2 regions of the Photobacterium sp. GB-36 genome follow, and region 2 is predicted to be linked to the other one. Evidence: predicted binding sites of a transcription regulator. Region 2 holds the regulator's gene; the other holds the start of a gene.
What was found. The regulator PurR, encoded in region 2, represses purine synthesis genes. The targets are predictions, from matches to a motif close to TNANGNAAACGTTTNCNTNA.

Region 1 (9,484 bases), on a different contig from region 2:
GAAAGCAATAAAGTGGTTGGGGTAACAAAGAAAAAGGATGCAACCAAGATACAGATATCTATCGACATTTGGATTTTTCCTGCTGAAATACCAAATTTATCTTGAAGGAATAAAACCAGAACATTAAATCCACCAAGACTGGTGTGATGACGGAATAATATCAGCATACCAAGCCCCATCAATAAGCCACCAATCACTGCGCAGTAAATTGGATTAAGCCAACTGATAGCTAATACATGGTGAAGGTTATCCACCATAATAGAGACCAATGCACCAGATAAGACGCTGCTAATAGCAAAAGATTTGCCCATTCTAAACCATGCCATTAAATAAAACGGACAGTTCATTAAAAAATACAGCTTACCAAAAGAGATATCGACAAAATGGGTGAGTAGTAACGCGAGTCCTGTCGTGCCTCCCGTTAATAACTGGCTTTGCTGTAGAAAAAATATGCCCTGAGCAACAATAAATGTCCCCGTTAAAATAGCGATCATATTTTCATGAACAGGATGTTTAATACGACTCAATGGAACAACTCCTTGTAAATAATAAAGCCATAGTAAGAGGGAATAAGAATTTATAAAAGTTTACGTGTGAAAAGCACTTTTTAGCGTTGTAATTTATTTTTTACACTGTTGTAAATAATTTTATTGTTAAAATACTTGCCATCTATATTTGATTTAAAATCGAGCCATGAATCGTATATCAAGATGAAAATTATTCATGCTCTATTGAAAATAAACCGAGTTAATCATTAAGAAAAAGAACAATTAGGACTACCTGATTTAGATCAATTTATGTAAGATAGACGATAATTAACAAGCAAGACGAAAACGTTTGCGTCCACGTGGCGCCTAGCATTGCGATTTTTCAGTTTTTGCTCAAAATGGTATTTAACTTAGCTGAGTTAGGAGATACAGATGCTAAAGCGCGATATGAATATTGCTGATTATGATGCGGAACTATTTGCAGCCATTCAGGAAGAAACAGCTCGTCAGGAAGAACACATCGAGTTGATTGCTTCTGAAAACTACACAAGCCCACGTGTAATGGAAGCGCAAGGCTCTCAGCTAACAAACAAATATGCTGAAGGTTATCCAGGCAAGCGCTATTACGGTGGTTGTGAGTTTGTTGATAAAGCCGAGCAACTGGCTATCGACCGTGCTTGTCAGCTATTTGGTGCAGAATACGCGAACGTTCAGCCTCACTCAGGCTCACAAGCGAACAATGCTGTTTACATGGCACTTCTGAATGCTGGCGATACCGTACTAGGTATGAGTCTTGCTCACGGCGGCCACTTAACTCACGGCTCACCTGTAAACTTCTCTGGTAAGCTTTACAACGTGATCCCATACGGTATCGATGAAAGCGGTCAAATTGATTACGCTGAAGTTGAAGCGTTAGCGCTTGAGCACAAACCAAAGATGATCATCGGTGGTTTTTCAGCTTACTCTCAAATTGTTGATTGGAAACGCATGCGTGAAATCGCAGACAAAGTTGGCGCGTACTTCTTTGTGGATATGGCGCACGTAGCGGGTCTGATTGCAGCGGGTGTTTATCCTAACCCAGTTCCACATGCACATGTTGTTACAACAACAACGCACAAAACACTAGCAGGTCCTCGTGGTGGTCTTATCCTATCTAATGAAGGTGAAGATCTTTATAAGAAGCTGAACTCTGCAGTATTCCCTGGTGGTCAAGGTGGTCCTCTAATGCATGTTATTGCGGCAAAAGCAGTCGCATTTAAAGAAGCAATGGAGCCAGAATTTAAAGACTACCAAGCACGTGTTGTTGAAAACGCAAAAGTAATGGTAGGTGAATTCCTAGAGCGCGGTTACAAGATTGTTTCTGGTAGCACTGAAAACCACTTATTCCTTGTTGATTTGATCGATAAAGGTATCACTGGTAAAGAAGCCGATGCAGCACTAGGTGCCGCTAACATCACAGTTAACAAAAACAGTGTACCAAATGACCCACGTAGCCCATTTGTAACATCAGGGATCCGTGTTGGCACACCGTCTATTACTCGTCGTGGCTTTACTGCTGATGATGCGCGTCAACTTGCAGGTTGGATGTGTGATGTTTTAGACAATGTTGATAACGAAGAAGTTATTGCAGAAACAAAAGCAAAAGTTTTAGATATTTGTAAGCGTCTACCTGTTTACGCTTAATCTACTTAGATGCATTAAGTAACATAACTGTCGAGTTATGATGATAAAGGCTTACCACTAGGTAAGCCTTTTTTATATTTTGCGCTTTTTCGGAGTGAACAATAAACCGACTATTCGTGGCTTTTTAATCAAAATGAGTAGAAAAACAGGGTGAATATTCTCATTAACGGTTTTAAATGAGTTACACTGAAGCGATTAAATGTAGGAGGCTAAATGCATTGTCCTTTTTGCGGTGCGAATGACACCAAAGTAATCGATTCACGATTGGTTGCGGATGGCCACCAAGTGCGCCGACGCCGCCAATGTTTAGCTTGTAATGAACGTTATACGACCTTTGAAACGGCCGAATTGGTAATGCCTCGTGTGGTGAAAACCAATGGCAATCGTGATCCGTTTAATGAAGAAAAACTTCGAGGTGGTATTCAACGCGCATTAGAAAAACGTCCTGTGAGTACGGATGACATCGAGCGTGCGATTAATAATATTAAAACTCGTTTACGCGCAACTGGAGAGCGAGAAGTGCCTTCAGAGATGATCGGCAACTTAGTGATGGAAGCATTAAAAGAGCTCGATAAAGTCGCCTATATTCGCTTTGCATCGGTTTACCGTAGTTTTGAAGATATTCGTGAGTTTGGTGAAGAAATAGCCAAACTAGAACGTTAAGCTGAGTGTAATGTTTACTAACCTTGATACACGATTAATGCTACGCGCTATTCAGTTAGCTAAACGTGGTTGTTTTACAACAGCGCCAAACCCGAAGGTGGGTTGTGTTATTGCTAATGGCGATGAAATCCTTGGTGAAGGTTTTCATTTTCGCGCGGGAGAATCCCATGCGGAGGTGTTTGCATTAAAACAAGCAGGTGCGCGCGCGAAAGGTGCAACAGCCTATGTCACTTTAGAGCCCTGCTCTCATTACGGACGCACACCACCTTGCGCTGAAGCATTAATTAAATCAGGCGTAAGTAGAGTTATTTGTGCCATGGTTGATCCTAACCCGTTAGTGGCTGGACGTGGCGTTGAAATGTTGCAAAAAGCGGGGGTAGATGTGCAAGTAGGGCTTCTTAAAGAAGAGGCTCAAGCCATTAATAAAGCGTTCATTAAACAAATGACAACCAAGATGCCGTATGTTGAATTAAAACTGGCATCAAGTCTTGACGGTAAAACAGCGTTAGCGAACGGTGAAAGTAAATGGATCACTGGGCCTTATGCTCGTGCTGATGTTCAACGTCATCGTGCGCAAGCTGGTGCAATATTATCAACCAGTGCCACTGTTATCGCTGATGATCCATCACTGAATGTGCGTTGGAGTGAGTTGGGTACACAGATTCAAGATGAATATCCACAAGCAGATGTTCGTCAACCTATTCGCGTTATTATTGACAGCCAAAACCGATTAACCCCGGCATATCAGTTATTTCACCTTCCGGGAGAAACGATTTTGGCACGCGCAGAAATAGGTAATGAAGATTGGCCTGACTCCGTGTCTCAGTGGATAATTCCTACCCGAGAAAATAGCCAACAACTCGATCTCACATTACTCATGCGCAAGTTAGCAGAAAATGGCATAAACCATATTTGGGTTGAAGCTGGCGCTGGGCTTGCGGGTGGATTACTTGAAGCACAATTAGTTGATTGTTTGATTTTATATCAGGCCCCAAAATTAATGGGGGCTGATAGTCGTAGTTTAATGAATTTATCGCCATTAACCGCGATGGATCAAGTTATCGATCTGAATATTACAGATCTACGTATGGTTGATTGTGATGTAAAAATTACAGCCACCGTTAAACGCTGTTAATCAATAGAATAAAGAAGCAAGGACTCTCCATGTTCACCGGTATCATTGAAGCAATTGGAACCATTACCGCTTTAACACCTAAAGGCGCTGATATTTCTGTCACTGTCGACTCAGGCAATCTTGATCTGTCCGATGTTAAATTGGGTGACAGTATTGCGACAAATGGGGTGTGCTTAACTGTGGTTAAATTGACAGGTAAAGGCTATGTTGCTGATCTGTCATTAGAAACCTTAAAACGTACTGCCTTTGCTCATTATCAGGCTGGTCAGGTCGTCAACTTAGAAAAAGCGATGTTACCGACGACGCGTTTTGGCGGTCATATGGTATCTGGTCATGTTGATGCTGTTGCTGAGATTATTGAACGTCACCATACGGGACGCGCTATTGAGTTTTGGGTAAAAGTACCCGCGCATTTAGCGAAATATATCTCAGAAAAAGGCTCGGTTGCGGTTGATGGGATTAGCTTAACGGTGAATGAAATTAATGGTGATGAATTTAAGTTAACCATTGTTCCGCATACAGCATTAGAAACAACAATGGACGCATTCAAACCAGGCCGAATGATAAATCTTGAAGTAGATGTGATTGCCCGCTATTTAGAGCGTTTAATGTTGGGTGATAAAGCTGCAGATAAAAAACCGCAAGTCACAATGGATTTATTAGCGAGAACGGGTTTTCTTGGCTAAATATGATGATTAGCTAGTCAGCTAAGGTACATAAGAATTAAGGGTAGTGTTATGGCTTTAAGCAGCGCAAAAGAAATTATTGATGATATTCGTCAGGGCAAAATGGTTATTCTGATGGATGATGAAGATCGTGAAAATGAAGGCGATCTGATTATTGCATCTGAAAAAATTACACCTGAAGCTATTAATTTTATGGCGACCTATGGTCGTGGTCTAATTTGTCTGACACTGAGCAAAGCCCGTTGTCAAAAATTGAACTTGCCTTTAATGGTTCAAGAAAATACCGAACAGTTTGGCACACCTTTCACTGTTTCTATTGAAGCAGCTGAAGGGGTAACTACGGGTATTTCAGCCGCTGATCGTTCTCGCACAGTACAAGCAGCCGTTGCAGCAAATGCGACTGCAGCTGATATTGTTATGCCGGGCCATATCTTCCCATTAATGGCACAAGAAGGTGGCGTATTAACCCGCGCAGGTCACACTGAAGCGGGTTGTGATGTTGCGCGTTTAGCTGGCCTTGAGCCATCAAGTGTGATTGTTGAGATCTTAAATGAAGATGGCACGATGGCACGTCGCCCGCAGCTTGAAGTGTTTGCGGAAAAACATGGCCTTAAATTAGGTACAATTGCTGATCTGATTGAATACCGTAATAATCATGAAACCACGATTGAGCGTGTAGCTGAGTGTCGATTACCAACAGAGTTCGGTGAGTTTGAGATGATCACTTACCGTGACAAGATTGATAACGAAGTGCACTATGCACTGCGTAAAGGCGATATCAAAGCGGGTGAAGAAACGCTTGTACGTGTTCACTTGCAAGATACGTTTAAAGATATTCTGCAATCAGGTGCAACGCAATGGACGCTGCCTGCAGCAATGAAGCGCATTAGCGAAGAAAATGGTGTATTGGTTATTTTAAGTAAACAAGAACCAACTGATGCCATTATTCATAAAGTGAAAAATATTGCTGCGGAAGAAGCAGGTCAACCTAAGGTGAAAGTGACACAGAAAGATCCGTCTCGCCAAGTTGGTGTTGGCTCACAAATTCTTTCTGATTTAGGCGTAAGTAAAATGCGTTTATTGTCATCAAGTACGCAACGTTATCATTCACTATCAGGTTTTGGCTTAGAAGTCGTTGAGTATATTTGTGATTAAATTCACCAAATGTTAGACGCTAGTGATAAAATAACTGATATCTGCGGTAGCTAAAGACAATTATTATTTTTAACTACCGCTTTCAATACTGTTTATTGGTCGAATCAAGGACAGATAAGCAATAAATATTAACAAATCTGTTGAAACCGACGGTTGTCCATAGCAGAGATATTGCAAAGTGTGATAGACTCCCGCGGTTTCTCAAACCGGAAAGACATAGTCACAGGAAGGCCCATGAAGGTAATTGAAGGCGCCATCGCGGCACCAAACGCAAAAGTTGCTATCGTAATTGCACGCTTCAACAGCTTTATTAACGAAAGCTTACTTTCAGGTGCATTAGATGCGCTGAAACGTCAAGGACAGGTTAGCGAAGACAACATTACTGTTGTTCGTTGTCCAGGTGCTTACGAGCTACCACTTGTTGCTCAACAGGTTGCTAAAAGCGACCGTTATGATGCAATCGTTGCTCTAGGCTCAGTTATTCGTGGCGGTACACCGCACTTCGATTATGTTGCCGGTGAGTGTAATAAAGGTCTAGCACAAATCGCACTTGAGTATAATACTCCAGTTGCTTTTGGTGTTTTGACTGTAGATTCTATTGAACAAGCCATTGAGCGTGCCGGTACCAAGGCTGGTAATAAAGGGGCAGAGGCTGCACTAAGCGCGCTCGAAATGGTTAATGTCCTGTCCCAAATCGAATCCTAATAATGGGGGTTACTGTGAAACCAGCCGCACGTCGTAATGCACGTCAGTTTGCTGTACAAGCTATTTACTCTTGGCAACTTACGAAAGGTAATGTTGCTGATATTGAGCAACATTTTCTTTCTGGCGATAAGTTTGAAGAAGAAGAACATCAAGCTGATGCGCCAGTTCTTGCTGCACCACATACTGATGTTAGCTACTTCCGTGATCTGTTCACAGGCGTAGTACTAAGCCACCAAGAACTTGATAGCAAGATGCGTCCATACTTATCTCGTCCGCTACAGGATCTTGATCAGATGGAACTTGCGCTACTTCGTCTTGCAATGTACGAAATGGTTAAGCGTGAAGACGTACCATTTAAAGTTGTTATTAACGAAGCAATCGAATTAGCTAAGCTATTCGGTGCGGAAGATAGCCACAAGTTCGTTAATGGTGTACTTGATAAAGCTGCACCAACACTTCGTAAAGAAAAGTAATTTTCGAAGTAACGAAACTAGATAAAAGAAGTCAGCTTAGCTGGCTTTTTTTTTATCTATTGTGTTGATATGAAGCAATCGTAAAGATAAGGGCATTATAATGGTGGCTGATAATGGATGAGTTGAACGATTATGGCACAAGGTGAATTTGATTTAATTGGGCGGTACTTTGAACACCAGAATGTTAAGCGAGAAGATGTTGATCTTGCGATTGGTGATGATTGCGCATTAGTTCGTGTTCCAGAAGGGTGTCAATTAGCGATCAGTACCGATTCGTTAGTTGCCGGCACGCATTTTCTGGAAGATGCTGATCCTAAATTAGTCGCACATAAAGCATTAGCCTCAAATTTAAGTGATCTAGCCGCCATGGGCGCAACGCCTGCTTGGGTTTCTTTGGCGTTAACACTACCGACGTTTGATGAGCATTGGCTAAATCAGTTTTGTGAGGGGTTCTTCCAATTAGCTGAGCAGTATAATGTTCAACTTATTGGTGGGGATACCACCAAAGGTCCTCTCAGTATTACTCTAACGGTTCAAGGGTTTGTTCCTAACGGGCAAGCATTGACACGTAGTGGTGCTAAGGTAGGTGATTCAATATATGTGACCGGTCAATTGGGTGATAGCGCAGCAGGTTTAGCGTTATTATTAACGGACAAACCATATCATGATCTTGCTCTGTCTTATACCTTAAAAGAACGTCATTTTATGATGACACCGCAGGTAGAAGCAGGAATTGCATTGCGTGGTATTGCATCTGCTGCGTTAGATATTTCCGATGGTTTAATTGCAGATTTAGATCATATAGTTAAACGATCAGGTGTCGGAGCTGAAATTTATATCGAGCAGCTTCCTTTATCTTCTGAGCTAATCGCCTATTGTTCGACACCAGAGCAAGCGCAGCAATTGGCATTAAGCAGCGGTGAAGAATACCAATTGTGTTTTACTGTACCGAAGCATCAATGTCTTGAAGTTGAATCTTTAATGATGGCAAAAGGTATTCAAGTGTCTCGTATTGGTCAGTTAACTCAATCTAGTGGTATTGTTTTATTACAACAAGGTGAGCCTATTGATTGGCAAGTGTCAGGGTGGGATCATTTTATGAGTTCAAATAAGTAAGGTATCAGCGTGTCTACAAATCCTAAAGATTTATTGAAAATGAGTAACCCTTGGCATTTATTAGCAACAGGGTTTGGTAGTGGTTTAGCGAAGTACGTGCCTGGCACGATGGGTACATTAGCTGCTGTTCCACTCTATTTACTGTTAGCACAGTTACCTTTTAGCTGGTACTTAGTTGTCGTGTTTATTGCTGCGTTGATTGGTATAAAAATTTGTACCATCACCTCTAACGATATGCAGGTACATGATCATGGCAGTATTGTGTGGGATGAATTTGTTGGTTTTTGGATCACAATGGCAATCGCCCCAGAAGCCACATGGCAGTGGGTATTAACGGGCTTTATTTTATTCCGTTTCTTCGACATGGTAAAACCATGGCCAATTAGCTGGCTAGACAAACATGTTAAAGGTGGCTTTGGCATTATGGTTGACGATATTCTTGCCGGTTTCATGGCAATGATTGCGTTATGGGTGGTTGGCTACTGGCTTGGTTTTTAGTTAAACCTAACGATCACATTATAAAATTGATTTAGAAGCTGCATTCGTGCAGCTTTTTTTGTTTTTATCTCCTCAATTTTTACAAAATATAATGTGTCGCATTCCTAATAAAATCATTTATTTTTCATCATAAATCTGACGGTTTAACTAGTCTCAAATTATGTAGATAGAGAGAAGGGATTGCTCTATGAGTACCTATCTGAAAATAATCAGTGTTGGTTTATTAACCGTTGCTTCGATGGCTGATGGACAAGTTTATCCATCAACGGAAACGGCTTGGGTGTTAACGGGAAACTGGCAACAGCCAACCGCAATATCGGAATTAAATACGATTAAAGAAGTTAGGCGCTGGGAGGCGGATCATGCTGATGTTGTATTTGGTAGCTTACAAGATGTCGATTTAAATCAAAAGACCATTGCGATGGGTTATATCTACGTACACAAACTTGATTGTCGACCAGATGAACAGCAAGGGTGGCTTCACCGCCATGCTTACCTGAATGGGCACGATCCTGAAAAGGGCTACATGCATTATAAAAATGATACTCAACTTACCGTTCCTGATCAAAGCCAAGGGTTAGATTATCTATTAAATGGCGAATCGATGTTAAGTATTCTTATTCGAAATAATGACTTCTTGACTGCGCGTTTTCCTTTAACCGTTAATGATAATGAACAAATTATTTTTCATGCTGCTTACCCGTTTGAAAATATCGTCATTGATAGTAATCAGCATCCTGAATTACGGATCACGAGAGTAAATGATGATGGTGATATTGGTGGTTTAGAAAAAGCAGATGTACATTGGATTCAACGAGAAGGTAAATGGTTTGGTCATATTAACCAGCGCTGGTTACCGACAAATGCTAGGTTCCAAGGACG
Region 2 (9,484 bases):
CGTTATGTTTTTATCTGATGCTTGCACGTTATCTTGAGCAATATCGTTAGGCGTAATAGGAAGAGAACAAAAGCCTTGTGCTGGCACATCGAGCGCAGTGTTAAATTTCGCCGACAAGTTCTGAAAGCTAACTAAAGCAGTGAGTTCAATAATATCATCACTGCTATACCATTCTTGTAGCGCGACAAGCATTTCATCTGTCACTCGTTTGCCTGTTATTGTCATCGCTTCAGTGTAGGCCAACACAGCGCGTTCTTGATCTGTAAACAGCGTAGAGTGTTGCCAGTTGGCGAGTGCTTTAATTTTATCTTCTGAATCACAACGTTCGGCGAGCTTCATACCATTGGCATCAACACAAAAGGCACAATCGTTTAATTGTGAAACACGCACACAGACCAAAGATCGCATGACATCTTGAATCGGTGACTTTTTACGGTCGAGAAAACCAAAAAAACCTGCGACTAACCAAAATAAGACAGGTTTACGTCCCCATAGCTTTGCAGGGTTTAATACTTGACCATAGTGGCGAGCTTGAAGCCATAGCAAAGGCTTTACCCATAAAGAGTCAATTTTTTTGATCGAAATGCGCATGTGATTCCTTAAAAAATACCCTAAAAGTAGGGTTTTATACGATCTTACTCAGTAGCAGTTGTAAACATGTAGACCTTAAGATCAGACATTGTATTTCATTTAATGATAAATATTTCTTTTTCTTCAATTGGTTGGTGAAAAAATCAGCAGGAGATAAGACAGTTTAAAGCGCCGCGTTATTTATTAGTGAGAAGATGGGTTATTGGTCGTATTAGCAAATAATTAGGCATGGAATATAAATAAAGATAATTATCATTTATATAAATCAAGGAGTGCAAAACGGAGGGAATTAATTTAATGGCAAAAGTTTGTTATTATGCAATTAAACCAAATAAATATTGAATTTTATAAAGGAAGATAAGGATAATACGGAAATTATTTTTGAAAGGTATACTTAGAAATAAAAGAATGGGGGCTCTTTTATTCCTAAGTATTTTATATTTAAGACAACTTATATTTTTAAGATAAGGCAGATAATAGTTCATTTCGACGTTGCTCAGGAATAACTGACCAATGTTGACCGCTAATTGCACCTTCCAATGCCCAAAGCAATTCAATACTCAATGGACTTGTTTGTGATTCTTGAAGTGCTTTATATGCGCCAAGAGAGCCCACTGCTAGAAGTTGTTCAATAGTGTTTATGCCTGCTTTTTTAAGCATTCTTTCATTTGATAATCGTAGATTAGGTAAATCTTTAATTCGGTCAGGTACGCAACTCTCCTTTTCTTGCTTGTCTTTTTCTGCTGCATCCAGTGAATACCTACCTTGAGCTACAATCTTTGTGGGTTCATCCCACCATTGGTCGGGTATTGCATAGTGCTTGGTTACAACAGGGAAGCCACGTTTTTTATAAACATAGGGTTCCAAGCCAGCTTGTTTGAATTCCTTTTCAGTTTCAGCATTTGCACGTAAGTGAAGTTTATCGTTCACAACTAATGCAAACATTGTATCACCAGAAAAAATGCCAAAACCGCCAAACATCGACCGTGATTTTATTGAACCAAAATGGTCAAATAATTTTAATGAATCTTTTAATATTGGTTTATCCATGCTTCTACTCGGTGAAAAAATATGAGTGTCACCTAAACATTAAGAGCGAGGAAATAGATTAATTAATCTACACATTGATACTGTCAATATATTGTTAAGTTTGTGTCATAATATTGTCGGTTCAATAATAATCCTTCGGTAACCCCGCTACCTTGAATTATTAACATAATTTTTAGGCCGGTGGTTTTGCGTCTTAATCTTTCAATTAATTTGCCAGTTCGTGACTATATAAAGTTATATTAAATAATACTTTTAATATTAAATCTAAGCTCTCAAAAATGTGATATTGGTTCAGGTATTTGTTCTTAGCTTATTTTAATAAGCTTTATAATTATAAATACTCATGATTGTTTTTTATAAGTAAAAAAAAAGCCAACAAGGTTAACTTATCGGCTTTTCCTTAACATAGAAAGATAAATTTTATTAGTTGAGATCTTTAACCGATTTTCTCTCAACAAGTTTAGGCGTCATTTCAAAGGTTTGACGCTCATGATTCTTGTCTTTCACACGCTCTAGCAAGATTTCGATGGCCTTTTTACCTAAACGACGTTTAGGCTGGTGGATAGTTGTTAGCGGTGGCGCAAAGTAGGGCGCAAGGTCAATGTTATCGTAGCCAATGATTGAGATATCATCAGGAACACGCAGACCTGCCTGTTCAAAGGTACTGATCAGAGCCATGGCCATAATGTCGTTAAAGCAGAAGATAGCAGTAGGGCGATCTTCCATTGCGATAAACTTATGAGCAGCTTCAACGGCTGACTCACACTCAAAGTCACCGTCAAGTAGCCAATTAGCATTAACAGTGAGATCTGCTTCTTTCATCGCTTTACGGAAGCCCTTTAGGCGCTCTTGACAAGTAGACTTATCAACTTGCCCAGATAAACAGCCAATTTTCTTATGACCATTTTCAATAAGGTGCTTAGTCGCAATATAACCGCCGTTTTCAGCGTTATCTAGAATATTATCAGTATGTGGGCTTTCTGGGCCCCAGTCCATGATAACCATAGGAAGATCATTTTTACGCTCAAGTAAATCGAGCAGCATTTGATCCAGATCGCTGCACATAACCAATAGGCCATCAACACGCTTTTCAGAAAGCATACGTAAGTAATCACGTTGTTTTTCTAAGTTACCTTCGGTGTTACATAAGATCAGTGTGTAGCCTGCACCATAACAATATTCTTCAACACCATGCACAACTTCGGCAAAAAATGGGTTAGTCGATTTAGTGACTAACATGCCGATAGTACGTGTTGTATTACATTTTAAGCTTCGCGCTACTGCACTTGGGGCGTAGTTAAGTTCATCTACTGCAGCCAAAACTTTTTGTTGCGTTGCTTCTGCAACAAAGCGTGTTTTATTAATCACGTGCGACACTGTAGTAGTTGATACACCTGCCATACGTGCAACGTCTTTAATGGTTGCCATATTTATTCTTCTTATCATGGTCAGATTAGGATCTGACAAAGGTTTTTGATACCAAATTGATTAATTACGTAGTCTATGGCTTACGAGTTCACTCGCAGAGATGAAGATCCTTTAGTTATTAGCTACTTAATTATTCAATTTGATACCGAATTATAGGGTGTTGCAATTATCATGGATCATAAACAACTAAAGCCGCAGTAAAATGCGGCATTAGAAGATAGAAACTATTTTTACACTAATTACACATGTAATCGCTTGCGATCACATTTTACTGTGTGTTTTGCGTTGTGCAATCTTTCTATTCAACTTGATTGAATTAATTGATCATTAACCGTAAAAACTCGATGTTTGTCATGCTAATAGCTTCAATTTATTGTGTATATCTAGTCATTAATAGATAAAACGTTAAAAAACAGAATGATTGGCTGATAAAAGATAAGGAAAATCACCACTTGGATGAGTATGAACACTGACAGGCCAACCATATAAGGTATCTATTACTTCAGGAGTAAGAACTTGTGTTGGCGTGCCGTCGGCTTTTATTTCTCCTTCATTAAGGAAAATCATCCGATCAGTGTATTGGGCTGCAAGGTTTAAATCGTGCAATACCACAATTACAGCGGCGCCTTGTATAGCCATATTTTGGGCAATTTGTAAGGTGTGGTGCTGGTGGGCGAGATCGAGTGCTGAGGTGGGTTCATCTAACATCAAGATACATTTATCACCGGCTTTACTGAGTTGTGTTAAAACCCGGGCAAGGTGTACACGCTGTTTTTCACCCCCCGATAAGGTGGGGTAGAGACGTTTAGCTAAATTGTTAATATCAACATATTGCATGCTTGATGCTGTTGCATCTTTCAGTTCAGGCGAAGTGAGCTGCAATGGAATTGCGCCTAGCTCGACAACTTCTTTCGCGGTAAAGGCAAACGATAATGCGCTATGTTGTGGAAGGACACCTAAGTGACATGCCAATTCTTCCCGAGCCCAATTATTAAGCGGTTGATCAAAGAAAGAAACCGTGCCTGATTTTGGCGTAATCTCACCACATAATACTTTTAACAGGGTACTTTTACCTGCACCGTTTGGCCCAAGTAATGCGGTGACTTCTCCTGCGTGAATATCAATATCAAGATGATTTAGCAGGACTTTATCACCGAATTGTAATGATAAGTCGCGAGCCTGAATAACACAGACTTTGTCGCTACTTGCTGTAAAATCGACCTTTGCTGAATGATTTAACGTCATGACATCTGACTCTTTTGATTAACTAATAAATAGATAAAGAAAGGCGCGCCTAACATGGCGGTGATGATCCCAACCGGCAGTTCTTGAGGCGAGAATGCGCTTCGAGCAATCATATCGGCAACCAAGAGGATTAATCCGCCAAGTAAAGCCGAAATTGGCAATAAGGTTCTATGATTTGGACCAGTTAGCATTCTCCCCACATGAGGAATAACCAAGCCAATAAAGCCAATCGGGCCACAAACGGCAACAGTCATACCCACTCCCGCAGCACATGTAATAATTAAATTACGTTTTAGTTTTTGGGTGTTAACCCCCATATGTCGAGCTTCAGCTTCGCCTAATAACAACGCGTTTAAATTACTGGTATGACGATAAAAATAGGTAAAGAGTAACCCGAATGTGCAATAGGCGAGAATAATGCCTGTCCATGTTGCACCAGCCAGTGAACCCATTGACCACAATGATAAATCACGTAAGGCTTGATCGTCGGCAACATAATTGAGTAACCCAAGCCCTGCGCCTGAAATTGCGGTTATCGCGACACCAGCGAGTAGCATGATCATCACCGATGTGCCGTTTTTATCTGTGCCTAAGCGATAAACTAAAACGGTGCTGATTGCGCCGCCAATAAAGGCAAAAATAGGCACAATAGCGAAGTTTAAAAGCTGAGGGAATGATGCGGTGAGAGGGGCAAATAAGACAATGGCCAATGCAGCACCTAAGCCTGCACCGCCAGTGATTCCGATGATCCCAGGATCTGCAAGCGGGTTGCGAAACAGTCCCTGTAGTACAGCGCCACATACAGCTAAAATTGCACCGATAGCAAAACAGAGAAGCGTACGTGGTAAACGAATTTGATGGATCACTAGGCTGACATGTTTAGCAAGTTCATGATCACCGGGTAATAGTGCTAACAAACTTTGTTTATAACTGATCGCCATAGGACCTATAACAATAGAAGAAAGCCCTGTAAAAATAAGTAAGGCGATACTTATTATATAAATATGATGGGCTGAGAAGCGTTTTGCATACATGTAACAACAACCTTACGCACGAATAAATAGGGATGATAGAGGCGTAATTTAAGGATAAATAGCCTGATTAAGCTTTAAAGCTTCATTAACACTCTCGAGTCCTAAACCACCAATGAGCGCAGTACTTTTTATTGTGAGTAATGCATTATTTGTTGCAGCCGGTGTTGCGGCAATTAATGGCATTTGGGCAATAAGATCTTGCATGTTTTTGATCTTGCTAGCTGTACGTGTGCTCAACAAAATAATATCTGGTTGCATGGTAACCAGCGCTTCACCAGAAATAGGCTTGTAGTTACTGATTGATGTTGCAGCAGGGTTTTTAGCACCAGCAAGTGTAATGATGCTATCTGCAGTAGTATTACTTCCTGCAATGTTAATTGGGCGACCATCATGGATCATTAAGAACAAGACTTTTTTAGGAGTCTTAATATTGGCTGTTGCAGTATTAATTTTATCTAGCTGAACATTAAGCTTTTGTTTTAGCTTTTCAGCACGATCTTGATGATCAGTGAGTTTAGCAATCTGATCAATACGTGTAAGCAAATCTTTGACGGTTTCCCCTGAGTTAACAATATCAACTTCAACACCTGATTGCTCAAGTAGGTTAAGTGTACTTTGTGGCCCCATTTCATTAGAACCAACAAGGTGAGTCGGGGATAAAGACATTAAGTTCTCAGCTGAAAGCTGGCGGTGATAACCCACTTTAGGGGTTGATTTATCCACTAATCCTTTACTTGTTAGATCAACGGCGACGACTTGATCATTAGCATCTAAGGCGTTAATGATTTGAGTAACTGAAGCACCAGCACTGATGATTTTATTTTTCTCAGTTGCTGAGTCCGTACTTGCTTGCGCGTAGCTACTAAGTCCTAACACCAGCGTCAATAAAGAGGTTTTTAATAGAGAGAGTTTATGCATTGTTTGATTCTTCCATAAGTAGCTGAGTCGCTTTGATATTATTTTCTTGCAAGAAGGCGAGTAATTTGAGCATTTGTTCAACAGAGGCTGCTTTATCTGCACCAATCACAACAGGTTTCGTTGGGTTAGTTTTCACTTCTTGTAACAAGGCTGTTTTGAAGTCATCCCATTGATTGATTTTTTTACCTTGCAGTGCCCAATAAGGTGCTTCTGATACTAAATTAATAGCAATAGGATCGGCTTGGGTTGTCTGTAATGTTTTGGTTGCTGTTTGTGGTAAATCGACATCGAGGGCTTTAATTTTCACTGTGGCTGTTAACAGTAAAAACACCATGACAATAAAAATAATATCCAGTAATGGAGTCAGGTCTGGATTCATTTCCTCAGTTTGGAAAACGCTACTGTTGGCTTTGATCATGATGCAGTCCCATTAACGGCAGGGTTTTGTTCGCAGGTATCACAGGCTGATGTTTTCCCGTTTTCAGCGTCAACATTCATTCCTTCAAGCCAAAGATTACAACGGTTTAAACTGTGTTCTAGTTTAGCCGTAACATTATCAGCCCATAGCCCAAGTAGTTGTGCACCAGTAATGGCAGGAAGTGCGATGATCAAACCAGCAGCTGTTGTTCGCATAGCAAGACCAAGACCGTCAGCAAGATCGCTGGGAGTCACAGAGCCTGTTGAATGGGAAATACCGGTAAACATATCAATTAAGCCAAGCACTGTACCGAGTAAACCAAGTAACGGACTAATAACACCAATCAGACTTAATAAGCGTAAACCTGAACGTAATTCAGTGCGTTTTTGTATTAACCAAATAGCGGCAGCATCTTCACGTAATGGTTTAGTGAAATGGCGATGCGCAATTAACATCGCAATTCCTTTATAAAGCAAAGGGCGTTGCTGTTTTAGCTCCTCGGTTAAATTATCTAGTGCGTGTTCGTCGTGACGGTTTTGTTGAGCAAGGAGTGCTGTAACTTTTGTTTTGCCTACACCGGTACATAACAAAACTTGAATAAGACGCTCAGTTAAAATCATAACAGTGAGCACAGAACAAATAATAAGAGGCCACGCCATTAGGCCAAGTTGCTGGTTGAGGTTATCAATAAAAGGCATGATTTAATCCAATTTGAAACGAACGGGAATTTGAACACGGTGTGCAATAGCAATGCCGTCAACAATATGGGGTGAGAAGCGCCACTTTTTAATCGCTTTAAGTGCCGCATCATCAAGCACATTGGCACCAGATGATTTAACCAGTTTTTGTTTAACTTGATGACCATCTTTTGCAATCAGTACTTCAACTAAGACTGTGCCTTCAATACCACGACGTTTTGCTAATTGTGGATACTTCACAGCGGAAGGTTTCGTGGCAAACGTGGGTTTTGAGACCAATTGAGGTGAATGTGCTCCAACGGTTGTTTTTTTAGCTTTAGTTGTCTTATTTAATGCCAGTTGTGATGACACAGGCTGGCTAGAATTTGTTGGTTTAAGTTCAAATTTCTCAGTTTTTCGTTGGGCATTTGTTACGTTTTTAGTCGCTGTTTTTTTCTCAACTTTTTTCTGAATATTTTTCGTTACTACTGGCTTCTTTTCTATTTTTTTTGGGGCTTTCTTCGTGGGTTGAACCGGAGCTTTAACTGTTTTCTTTTTCTTTTCAGGTTGTGATTTTTTGACCAACTTTTTCATTGTTGTTTTTGGTGCAGGTGTGTTTTTAACAACCGGTTGAGGAGTCACGATTGCTGAAGGCTGAGCCGTAGCAGGTGCAACGATGGTTTCTGGTTTTATATTAGGTAGTGATACTAAGTTGACAGCCACACTCGTCGACTTTTCAAGAGGGACTGTAATGATCTTCTTCTCTGGCATTGCTGACACAATAAGACTGTGGAAGAGAATAGAGGCACAGCCAGCAATGAGATAACGTTTTATATTCACAATGTACGCCTTATTGAACAGATGAAGGAATGTGAACTAAATGTTTAATTGCGGTTTTTTGCATGGTGTATTTCTTAATATAATTCCGTTTATTCAATAGATTAGAGTTGTTTTTCAGATGTAACACTAATGTTTATAACCAGTATATACATCATTATCCATGAAATACGAATAATATCAATTATCATTTGCAATATTATTTGATCGTTAATATCATGAGCACAGTTAGCCGATGATGTAAGACTTAGACTTGCTCAATTGAGAACGTTTAAGTAACAAAGGCTAAAGTAAAAATGCATAGAATTTATGGACGCAATAAATAGTTTTTTTTCTATGGAAGCTGGTTGTATAGAAAAATATCTAAAGAGAAGGAAAACCAAGGTGTTTGAGCAATACACTCGTGAAGAATTGAAATTGAAAGTCGCTGATTTATTAACTGATAACCCAAAACTTCATGCTGTTTCAATCGCAGAGCAATTAGCCGTAACAGAAGGTGAGGTTGTCATGTCTTACCCTGATGAAATGGTGTGTTTATTGCCCGGCCACTTAGCGAAAACAATCGTAGAGTCGTTACCTGAATGGGGACCTGTTACTACGATTGTGCATTCAATGGGCTCTATCTTTGAAGTAAAAGCGGCGTTCCCAAAAGGCAAAGAAGCGCGTGGATATTATAATCTAATGGGTAAAGAGGGCGAGTTACATGGTCACTTACGTTTAGATCATGTTTCGGACGTTGCGCTCGTCAGTAAACCTTTTATGGGGAAGGAAAGTTACTTCATCGGTTTTTTTGCCGTAACAGGCGAGTGTGTATTTAAAGTCTATTTAGGTAGAGATAAACATCGTAACTTGTTCCCAGAGCAAATTGAGAAATTTAAGTTGTTAAAACAAATTAAATAAATCTAGTCGAAGAACTAGGCCAAAGAAAAGCTAGTCAAATTGAGGAAGAAATATCATGAGTGAAGTAAAACAGGAACGTTTGCAAAATCGCCTTGGTCCTGAGATTAAAGAATTCCGCGAAGCATGCCAAACGCTACAATTAGCAACGGTAGATGCGAACGGTAAACCCAATGTGAGCTATGCACCGTTCGCTTTGCTTGATGATGGTTATTACGTATTAATTAGCCAAATTGCTAAACATGCCAGAAATCTACTTGAAAACCCGCAAGTCTCTTTAATGATGATTGAAGACGAATCTGCATCTAAAGTGCTTTACGCCCGCAAGCGTCTAACGTTTGAAGCTGATGTGAGTGTGATTGAACGAAAATCAGATCGTTGGCATCAAG

Region 1: the regulator PurR is predicted to act here: its motif matches at 826-845, upstream of glyA (serine hydroxymethyltransferase).

Annotation. Positions count from the first base shown of each region.
Region 1 covers NZ_PYNY01000003.1:285,563-295,046, reverse strand. Annotated here, with positions in the region: gene C9J46_RS04745 (YitT family protein) at 1-527, opposite strand, end outside; gene glyA (serine hydroxymethyltransferase) at 921-2,171, shown strand; gene nrdR (transcriptional regulator NrdR) at 2,385-2,834, shown strand; gene ribD (bifunctional diaminohydroxyphosphoribosylaminopyrimidine deaminase/5-amino-6-(5-phosphoribosylamino)uracil reductase RibD) at 2,845-3,969, shown strand; gene C9J46_RS04725 (riboflavin synthase) at 3,999-4,655, shown strand; gene ribBA (bifunctional 3,4-dihydroxy-2-butanone-4-phosphate synthase/GTP cyclohydrolase II) at 4,707-5,810, shown strand; gene ribE (6,7-dimethyl-8-ribityllumazine synthase) at 6,045-6,515, shown strand; gene nusB (transcription antitermination factor NusB) at 6,518-6,988, shown strand; gene thiL (thiamine-phosphate kinase) at 7,121-8,104, shown strand; gene pgpA (phosphatidylglycerophosphatase A) at 8,114-8,602, shown strand; gene C9J46_RS04695 (hypothetical protein) at 8,790-9,484, shown strand, end outside.
Region 2 covers NZ_PYNY01000011.1:66,107-75,590, forward strand. Annotated here, with positions in the region: gene C9J46_RS11825 (carboxymuconolactone decarboxylase family protein) at 1-591, opposite strand, end outside; gene C9J46_RS11830 (TfoX/Sxy family DNA transformation protein) at 1,051-1,641, opposite strand; cyclic di-GMP riboswitch class I at 1,776-1,866, opposite strand; gene purR (HTH-type transcriptional repressor PurR) at 2,065-3,069, opposite strand; gene C9J46_RS11840 (heme ABC transporter ATP-binding protein) at 3,475-4,314, opposite strand; gene C9J46_RS11845 (iron ABC transporter permease) at 4,311-5,348, opposite strand; gene C9J46_RS11850 (hemin ABC transporter substrate-binding protein) at 5,397-6,266, opposite strand; gene C9J46_RS11855 (biopolymer transporter ExbD) at 6,259-6,684, opposite strand; gene C9J46_RS11860 (MotA/TolQ/ExbB proton channel family protein) at 6,681-7,382, opposite strand; gene C9J46_RS11865 (energy transducer TonB) at 7,386-8,201, opposite strand; gene hutX (heme utilization cystosolic carrier protein HutX) at 8,583-9,098, shown strand; gene hutZ (heme utilization protein HutZ) at 9,154-9,484, shown strand, end outside.